DNA from 4 places in the Shewanella sp. SNU WT4 genome. Region 4 is predicted to be linked to each of the others. Evidence: predicted binding sites of a transcription regulator. Region 4 holds the regulator's gene; each other region holds the start of a gene.
The links. The regulator LexA, encoded in region 4, represses DNA repair genes until DNA is damaged. The targets are predictions, from matches to a motif close to TACTGTATNNNNATACAGTA.

Region 1 (2,207 bases), 1.9 Mb from region 4:
CAACTTCGGGAAGTGATGAGCCAGCCAATTTATCTGAGAAAAAGAGGGCAAATCGAAGCAGCGCAAAGCATGGAAAATCAAAGCTGCAGCAATGTCTTAGAGAATGATGAATGGCGAGTACTGATGCAGCTCTACAAGCCAAGGGGACATAAAGGCAAAGAAGCCCCAAATATGAAGTGGGCTTATCAATCCTTGGCCAAACTAGGAGGCTTTAATGATAGCAAGCGCACGGGAATGGCCAGCTGGTCCACGATTTGGGAGGGATGGGATGATCTTCAGGCTCAGGTAAAGGGGTATCGCTTAGCCAAAGCCCTATTTGAAGCCGGAGAAACGCTATGAGATCTGATCAAGAGACAGGCCCTAATTCGCCCTCAATACTAAAATGCACTTGTCCACATAAACACCGACCTTGATACATATTGCCTCACTTATTGGTTAACCTTGGTGTCCCGCCCTGCCTACTATGGCTACCACTACTCGCTAGGCAAGCCTTACGCGTCAGCATAATGGAATGAGTGAAGTGACTTACCATTTGCTGACCGACCACAGATATTAAAGCTTAGCGGTTGTCACTTGGCTATAGGCCGTATTACCCCAACCAATAAGGCTGCCATTATTAAACACTAACGGCGTGCATTCATCTAAGGTGGTTTTACCATCATCATGGCGCCTTTGGGTTCGATAAAATAACACTTCCACTTGCGCCGCGCCGTCAGGATAGGCTTCACTAAAATCCGGTGAGCCTAACATTTGTTTCACTACATCAAGCTTCATTCCCACGCCTAAATTAGCCACATGCTGCCGATTCAACTTTTCTTGTTTTTGCCAACCTGTGTCTTCATCACTACCGACGTTGATGACACAAGCACTTAAACTCACACTCAAGAGAGCAACTAAGACTAGTGGTGATTTTTGATGATTCATTATTGATATCCTTGAATAAATGGTTAATCGCAATAAAGAGAACATCAAATAGCAAATCTAATGCCAAAATTTAAACCACTGATTTTAAATGTAATTATTAAGCCCCCCAATCACCAGCCTTTAGACATTCACTACTTGGTGGTTTTAGTTACTTTGTGGTGAACAGCACAAAACCGCATTATCAACGCGCAGTTCATTTTTAAATTCAGCAATAAATTCAATTAATCGTGCTTATATTTATGATGACAATAACCTTGACCTTCATCCTTAAGCCTCGGGATTAACGCTTGCTATCTCTCTGTAAACTGCTAGCATAACACTGTATATAAAAACAGTTACTCTATTATGAAAATCATTCCTATCTTTGCTCGCGCTGGCATTACCGGCTTTGAAAGCCCAGCCGAAGAATACCGCCAACTAGGGCTTAAGCTCGATGAGTTACTCATTCAACATCCAAGTGCCACCTTTTTAGGCGTAGCCGCAGGTCACTCGATGGAAGGCTTTGGCATTTTCGATCGGGATATTTTAATTGTCGATCGCCACGTTAATGCCCAACACGGCGACATCATTGTTGCCAACTTTAACGGTGAATTTGTGTGTAAACAGCTAGATAAACAGCGGCGCATGTTGTTATCAGCGAATCTCGAATGTCAGCCCATGGAAATTCATCAGCACGATCAGTTTTCCATTGAAGGCGTGGTCACCCGTTCTATTCGTTGCCATCGGCCCTGCAAGCTATGTACGGACTAATTGATGCTAATGCGTTTTATTGCAGCGCTGAGCAAGTTTTTAATCCCGCATGGCGCAATAAGCCCATCATAGTGCTATCAAATAATGATGGTTGTGTGGTCGCGGCCAATCGCGCGGCGTTGAATGCGGGCATTAAAAAATTTGTGCCCTACTTTGAAGTGCGGGAATTGTGCCAAAAACAAGGTGTGATTGCCCTATCGTCCAACTACGAACTCTATAGCGATTTATCGAGCAAAATGATGCAAGTCATAGGCCGTTTCGCCCCTGAGCAATTCGTATACTCGATTGATGAATCCTTTGTATCTTTTAAGCGCAGTTACCCCGCCATTCCTTGCTTAACGACTCACGCCCAGCAAATTAGACGCACTGTCTGGAAGGAATGCCGCCTGCCCGTGTGTGTGGGTATAGCCCCAACGCTGACTTTAGCTAAAGTTGCCAATCATGCCGCGAAAAAACTTGAAGGCTATCACGGGGTATGCGTACTTGATAATGACCACCAACGACGGCAGATATTAACACAAATGGCAGCAGCC
Region 2 (2,207 bases), 1.3 Mb from region 4:
AAGCCGGTATCTAGCAGCTCACCAACAGCTTGATGGCGTGAGCGAATATTGTCTTGATGGGTAAGCGGTTGATGGATCCAGCGCTGTAACATCCGACTGCCCATAGGAGTAGCGGTATTATCTAAAATCCATGCCAGCGTATGCTCTCTGTGACCGGCAAGGCTAATGGTCAGTTCAAGATTACGACGGGTGGCAGCATCAAGAATAATGCTGTCGTTAGGATTCATCTTAGTAATAGCATTAATATGGGGCAGGGCGGTGCGCTGGGTGTCTTTAACGTATTGCATCAAGCAGCCCGCCGCTTGAAGCGATAAGCGCGCATCGGTAATGCCAAACCCGTGCAAATCCTTTGTGCCAAATTGATTTAACAGGCTTTGAATACAAGTGTCATAGTCAAACTCCCACTCGGGGCGACGTCTACGTCCTTTGACGTTATCTATGATATTAACTTGCGAGAAATCTTCGTTATATAGCAATTCAACTGGATGGGTGCGCTGTAATTCGGCTTCGAGCGCCTCATTGCTATCAAGCTCAATAATACAAAAACGACCAGAGGCAACATCTAAGGTGGCGTAACCAAAGCCTTGTTTGCCTTCATAAATGGCGGCGAGTAAATTGTCCTGGCGCTCTTGCAATAATGCCTCATCGGTTAAGGTGCCTGGGGTAACAATTCTTACCACTTTGCGCTCAACAGGGCCTTTACTGGTCGCGGGATCGCCTATCTGCTCACAGATAGCAACAGATTCACCTTGATGAACTAATTTTGCCAGATAACCTTCAACCGCATGGTAGGGGATACCCGCCATAGGAATAGGATCACCACCGCTTTTGCCCCGCGCCGTTAATGAAATACCTAATAATTCCGATGCATTTTTGGCATCATCATAAAAAAGTTCATAAAAATCACCCATGCGATAAAACAATAGCATGTCAGGATGGGCGGCTTTGAGCGTCAAGTATTGACGCATCATAGGGGTGTGCTTTTCCAGTTCAGCGTTAACCATAGTCATTTTGCAAACTTCATCTTGAGTCAGGTGGAGTCAGACCTGAGGCCTGAATTTTTGTCGATTTTAGCAAGCTTTGAGGGTGAATGATGCACAGCGCTTTAACTTTCTTCGTAAGTAGAGTTAAGTCTTGTGCTAAAAAATTTTATGAAACAGGGCTTGATACTGTATGACTGTACAGTATACTAAGCCTAATTAAACGGCGCGTGACATAATACGCGTTTAGTACCTAGATGACTTACTTGGCACAGCGTGGCCAATAACGAGGGATACACAATGAAGATAGATCCAAACAAAGAGAAAGCACTCAGTGCCGTGTTGAGTCAAATTGAAAAGCAATTTGGCAAAGGCTCAATCATGAGACTGGGCGAAGATCGCTCTATGGATGTGGAAACTATCTCAACGGGTTCATTATCATTAGACGTTGCCTTAGGTGCTGGCGGCTTACCTATGGGCCGTATTGTTGAAATTTATGGACCTGAATCTTCAGGTAAAACCACGCTGACGTTAGAAGTTATTGCTGCAGCGCAGCGCGAAGGTAAAGTCTGTGCATTTATTGATGCTGAGCATGCACTTGACCCAATTTATGCCAAAAAACTGGGCGTAGATATTGATAACTTACTGTGTTCACAGCCTGATACCGGTGAGCAAGCCCTAGAAATTTGTGATGCTTTAACTCGCAGTGGTGCAGTTGATGTCATCGTTGTTGACTCAGTGGCAGCATTAACCCCAAAAGCTGAAATTGAAGGCGAAATTGGTGATTCACACATGGGTTTAGCCGCTCGTATGATGAGCCAAGCTATGCGTAAACTTGCGGGTAACTTAAAGCAGTCAAACACATTACTTATATTCATTAACCAAATTCGTATGAAAATTGGTGTTATGTTTGGTAACCCAGAAACTACTACGGGTGGTAATGCGCTTAAGTTTTATGCCTCAGTTCGTCTTGATATTCGCCGCACAGGCGCCATCAAAGATGGTGATGAAGTTGTTGGTAACGAAACTCGCGTTAAAGTGGTTAAAAATAAAATCGCTGCACCATTTAAACAAGCTGAATTCCAAATCCTTTATGGTCAAGGTATCAACCGTACTGGTGAGTTAGTTGACTTAGGTGTTGCCCATAAACTGGTCGAAAAATCAGGTGCTTGGTATAGCTATAAAGGTGACAAAATTGGTCAAGGCCGCGCTAACGCGGGTAAGTAT
Region 3 (2,207 bases), 2.0 Mb from region 4:
AGGCTTGAATAGCGCCTAAAACTAAGTTCAGCACCACAGCGCTGGCAATTACCATTGCTAATACGATTACTTTTCTTACACACTGGGCATAAGCACAGTTCAATATCTTGGCCTTGGAGCTGTTTACTCATCGAGGTAACTCCACATATGCTCAAGATCATATTCACGCATCAAGAATAATACTGAAAGAAACAACATGGTAAAACAAAAGGTGCCTAGATCGAAATGAATGTCAGCAAAATCAGACAATTGAAATGCAGTCACTAAAAAGCTGATAACATAAATTTCTAACATGCTTAATTGCGATAGTAAGCTTTGCTGCTGCAACAAGCATTTAAGTAACCATTTACCAATACGGGTATTAAGGGCGTATTTGACAATAAGGATTTGCAATAAAATCGATAAAATTAATAAGCCAGGGCCGACCACTGCGGCCACTAATACGGCCAAGCCTACAATAGGAAATCCTTGGGAAGCGACAGCAAGAGCGCCTTCGATAACAGTCGTAGTACGATAAGAGCCTAAAAACTGTAAATCTAATACTGGCAGCATATTAGCAGGAGCAAACAGAATAATCGCCGTCAAGCATAGGGCAAGCATGCCATTAATCGAGCAGTAAGGGGTATGGTACAGCGCTGTGTGACACCGCGGGCATAAAGCTCTCACTCCCGAAGGCAGCGCTCGCTTTTGCACGGCTAAATCACATGAACCACATAACACCATGGCATCAGAGTGACGCCGTATGTAATGACGGCTTCGGTGGTGGTTCGCAGATTCAGGCTTATCCATAGGCTTAAATACTTCATTTCCTGAGATAACAACACAGTTAAGTGGTGAATTATGTCAGCATTTTAGCCATTTGGGTTAAAAAAATTCGGCAGATGATTGAATCATAATCATCACTATGAGAAGCTAATGACTGTATAAATAAACAGTGAGGTTGTTTCATGGCGGTGATTACGCAATTTGTCGTGGTAAGAGAAGGGGTAGAGAAGATGACATTCACATCGAAAAAAGAAGCCGATGCTTTTGATAAGATGCTGGATATCACTGAGCTGCTCAATCGCTTTATCGACAAGGCAGAGCTTGGTTTAAGCGAAGAAGTGACCGAAAAATTATCCTTCTACTTGGCTACCAATAAGGATGAGGTCAATGGCATACTCAAGGGCATTAGTCCGGTAGAAACTAAGGTAACACCTAAAACTAAAGCTAAAACGGCGAAGGTGGTTGCTGAGTCTAATTCATAAGAGTTAACTACATAACTCGTTACATATTTACAAGGCGTACTATGGAATCGATTTGTTATAACCAGTTAAATCGTCAGCTCACAGCGATATTGGATGGCGAGCACGATGTTATTGCCTGCTTGGCCAATATGTCAGCCTTGTTAAATGAGTCACTGCCTGGAATTAACTGGGTGGGTTTCTATCTGCGCCAAGGTGATGAATTAGTATTAGGTCCATTTCAAGGTAAAGTCGCTTGTACCCGTATTCCTTGGGGCAAAGGTGTATGCGGCACAGCTGCAGCACTTGATAGTGTGCAACGGGTAGCCAATGTACATGAGTTTAGTGGCCATATTAGCTGCGATAGCGCCAGTAATGCCGAAATTGTGCTGCCAATCCATTATCAACAACAAGTTTTTGCGGTACTTGATATTGATAGCCCTGAGTTTGAGCGATTTAGTGAGCTTGATCAGCTAGGGTTGACATTATTAGTCGAAACTTTGGAGCAACATCTGAATATTTCGCCTATTTGATGAATCTATGACCGCTTTGATGTAAAACAGGGTCGCTTTCGCTGTCATCCGCTTTATAATAGGCAGCAGCAGTAGCGGTAAACATTAAAAGTTTTAGATTGTTGCCGCTCAATGAATCATTTGGGCTTGAGTCTTGCCGCTTTTATGGGTTAACTTGAGCTCAAGTAATTGATATTGAATGTATGGCGTTTGGCTTTTAGCCTAACATAAGATGAACAACCCAGTCGCATTATGCGAATTTGGGGTCCTTAATAAAATCGTGGAAGTAATGATGGAATCAACAGATAAGTTGACCGACACCAATGCCATTTTGGCGTATTTATATGAAACATTTCCTTTGTGCTTTATCGCCGAGGGTGAAGCTAAGCCTCTAAAAATCGGATTGTTTCAAGATTTGGCAGAAAGGTTGGCTGATGATTCTAAAGTCAGTAAAACACAGTTAAGGGCGGCT
Region 4 (2,207 bases):
GCCAAAAGAAAATGTATTGGTTTCAAGAGAGATCTCCCCAATTAATTGCCTAAGCAATTACAAAGAAGAGTCACACAGTAAAGTCTAGGTGCTATGTAAGCTCTTCGGTTCCCACAACAGCAAACGATGACAGCAAGTGTTTTGAGGCTAGCACCAAGGTATTCTTGATGATGCTGCCCGATATTGGACACTAATCGTTAATCAGATAAATCCATTATTCATTAAAGTTAGCAGCAACTTAATTTTCCATACCATAGATATATAGCTGAAAAGTCATAAATTTAGAAATCAATAAAGATTGAAAGTATAGGGCGTGGCTTGCTGACTGAAATGAATGCTGGTATTGATGATGAGTAATAGCTAAGACATGCCTGCAGAATTTAATCTGCAGCACTATGTTGGGCTGAACTTGGTTTGCATTTAAATTTTGAGCTTAGGCTGCGAGCCTAGATTTTGAATGAGTGAATTTCGAGCTTAGATTTTTAGATTATGTTTAGGTGCTAATGCATGGCACGCAGTAAGGTCTGCGGGGCCTTAAACGCGAGTTCATCACTACCTGTCAAATTGGTATGTTCAAAAATAAAACCAATCGCCCGAGCATTGCGTTCAACTAATTGCATGCGGCGCTGATCGCGTTGATCTAACATAGAAACCCAAGTTAATACGGCGCTGCAGGTACCATTGGTAAGGGCAATTTCACTCGCCCATAAGGCTTCAACTTCATCTTTGGCTTTTACGAGTAAGACTCTATCTAAGCGAACACCTGCCGCGGCCAACATGGTTTTATAACCTATGTTGGGCGGATTAATTAAGACTATCCATTGGCCTTGGTGACTGAGACGTACCAGTTGTGGGGCAATTTTTTCAAGCTCAATTCGCCCTTGGCTATGGGTTGGTAAGCTTTCTATCATGGTTTGATGAACGCGCCGAGTATTAGCGCACCATAATCCGGGGTGACCTGCTGAATTTACTGTTTTGGTGGTCATAGCCAACCACCATTACGAATAATGCCTACGGCTAAGCCTTCTATAGTCAGTTCTTGATAGCTAGGATCAACAACTATCGGGGAATATTCATCATTTTCAGGGTGTAGATAAATTATTTTCCCTTTCTTTTCAAAGCGCTTAACTGTGACGTCATCATCAACTCGAGCCACCACAATTTGGCCATTGCGAGCTTCTTGCATTTTATGCACGGCTAGCAAATCACCTTCAAGAATGCCGATGTTCTTCATGCTATCGCCGCGAACTTTTAATAAGAAGTCGGCAGCAGGATGGAACATGGTGGCATCAACCTGAAAATAACTTTCGACATGTTGCTGGGCAAGAATAGGCTCGCCCGCAGCAACTTGGCCAATGAGTGGCAGACCAGTCTCAATTTCTACCACTTCTTCTGGCGGCAGACGAATACCGCGAGAAGTACCAGGCATGATTTCAATACACCCTTTTTTTGCCAGCGCTTTTAAATGCTCTTCGGCGGCATTGGCACTGCGAAACCCTAACTGAGTCGCAATTTCTGCACGAGTTGGCGGCATACCAGTTTCGCTGATATTGCGTTTAATCAGTTCTAAAATCTCTGCTTGGCGGGGTGTTAAAGGTCTCATGTTGGTTCCTGTCTTTCTATACAGTTACTGTTAGTATATACAGTATTTGTGCTGGCGCAAGTATTCGCCAAGGTTTGTTTTAAGTAGAGATTCGCTATCAAGTAGCCTGTTCTGGTATTCTATAGGACTATTAACGTGACCTGAATTGCATAATAACAATGGCCAAACAAGACTCTTTCGTAATGACAGTGTTGCGCTGGTTTCAGCGCAAGCTAGTGCACACAATCGTTGTGCCCACAGATCCCTTTGCCGATCTAAATCTTGATCCTAAAAAACCGCTCATTTATGTAATGAAAACTGAATCTTTCAGCGATATGGCCGCCTTGAGCGATGTCACCGCTAAGTTTGGTTTACCTAGCCCTTACGATGAGTTGGAATGCCACGGCAAAGCACTGCCGCGAGTTGTGTGCTTAAATCGCGCTAAACCTATGATTGGCAATCGGCCATCAAGTGATGCCTTCTTAAGTGAATTTAAAACTCTGCTGCAAATGCACAGAGCTAATCCTGATTTGGAAATTCAACTTGTACCTGTGAGTCTGTTTTGGGGACGGACACCAGGTAAAGAAGATGACACTATGAAAGCCGCAGTGTTAGAGCGCGAAGA

Region 1: umuD (translesion error-prone DNA polymerase V autoproteolytic subunit) is a predicted target of LexA. The motif match lies at 1,242-1,261, and genes of this name have one in related genera.
Region 2: recA (recombinase RecA) is a predicted target of LexA. The motif match lies at 1,168-1,187, and genes of this name have one in related genera.
Region 3: FJQ87_RS11805 (YebG family protein) is a predicted target of LexA. The motif match lies at 918-937, and genes of this name have one in related genera.

What each region holds. Positions count from the first base shown of each region.
Region 1 is NZ_CP041151.1:2,786,311-2,788,517, forward strand. It holds gene FJQ87_RS12495 (IS4 family transposase) at 1-339, shown strand, start outside; gene FJQ87_RS12500 (DUF3192 domain-containing protein) at 553-924, opposite strand; gene umuD (translesion error-prone DNA polymerase V autoproteolytic subunit) at 1,270-1,674, shown strand; gene FJQ87_RS12510 (Y-family DNA polymerase) at 1,662-2,207, shown strand, end outside.
Region 2 is NZ_CP041151.1:3,342,998-3,345,204, reverse strand. It holds gene mutS (DNA mismatch repair protein MutS) at 1-1,010, opposite strand, end outside; gene recA (recombinase RecA) at 1,281-2,207, shown strand, end outside.
Region 3 is NZ_CP041151.1:2,635,361-2,637,567, reverse strand. It holds gene FJQ87_RS11815 (paraquat-inducible protein A) at 1-131, opposite strand, end outside; gene FJQ87_RS11810 (paraquat-inducible protein A) at 124-723, opposite strand; gene FJQ87_RS11805 (YebG family protein) at 948-1,247, shown strand; gene FJQ87_RS11800 (GAF domain-containing protein) at 1,289-1,756, shown strand; gene proQ (RNA chaperone ProQ) at 2,028-2,207, shown strand, end outside.
Region 4 is NZ_CP041151.1:573,074-575,280, forward strand. It holds gene FJQ87_RS02625 (SulA-like leucine-rich domain-containing protein) at 501-986, opposite strand; gene lexA (transcriptional repressor LexA) at 983-1,603, opposite strand; gene plsB (glycerol-3-phosphate 1-O-acyltransferase PlsB) at 1,762-2,207, shown strand, end outside.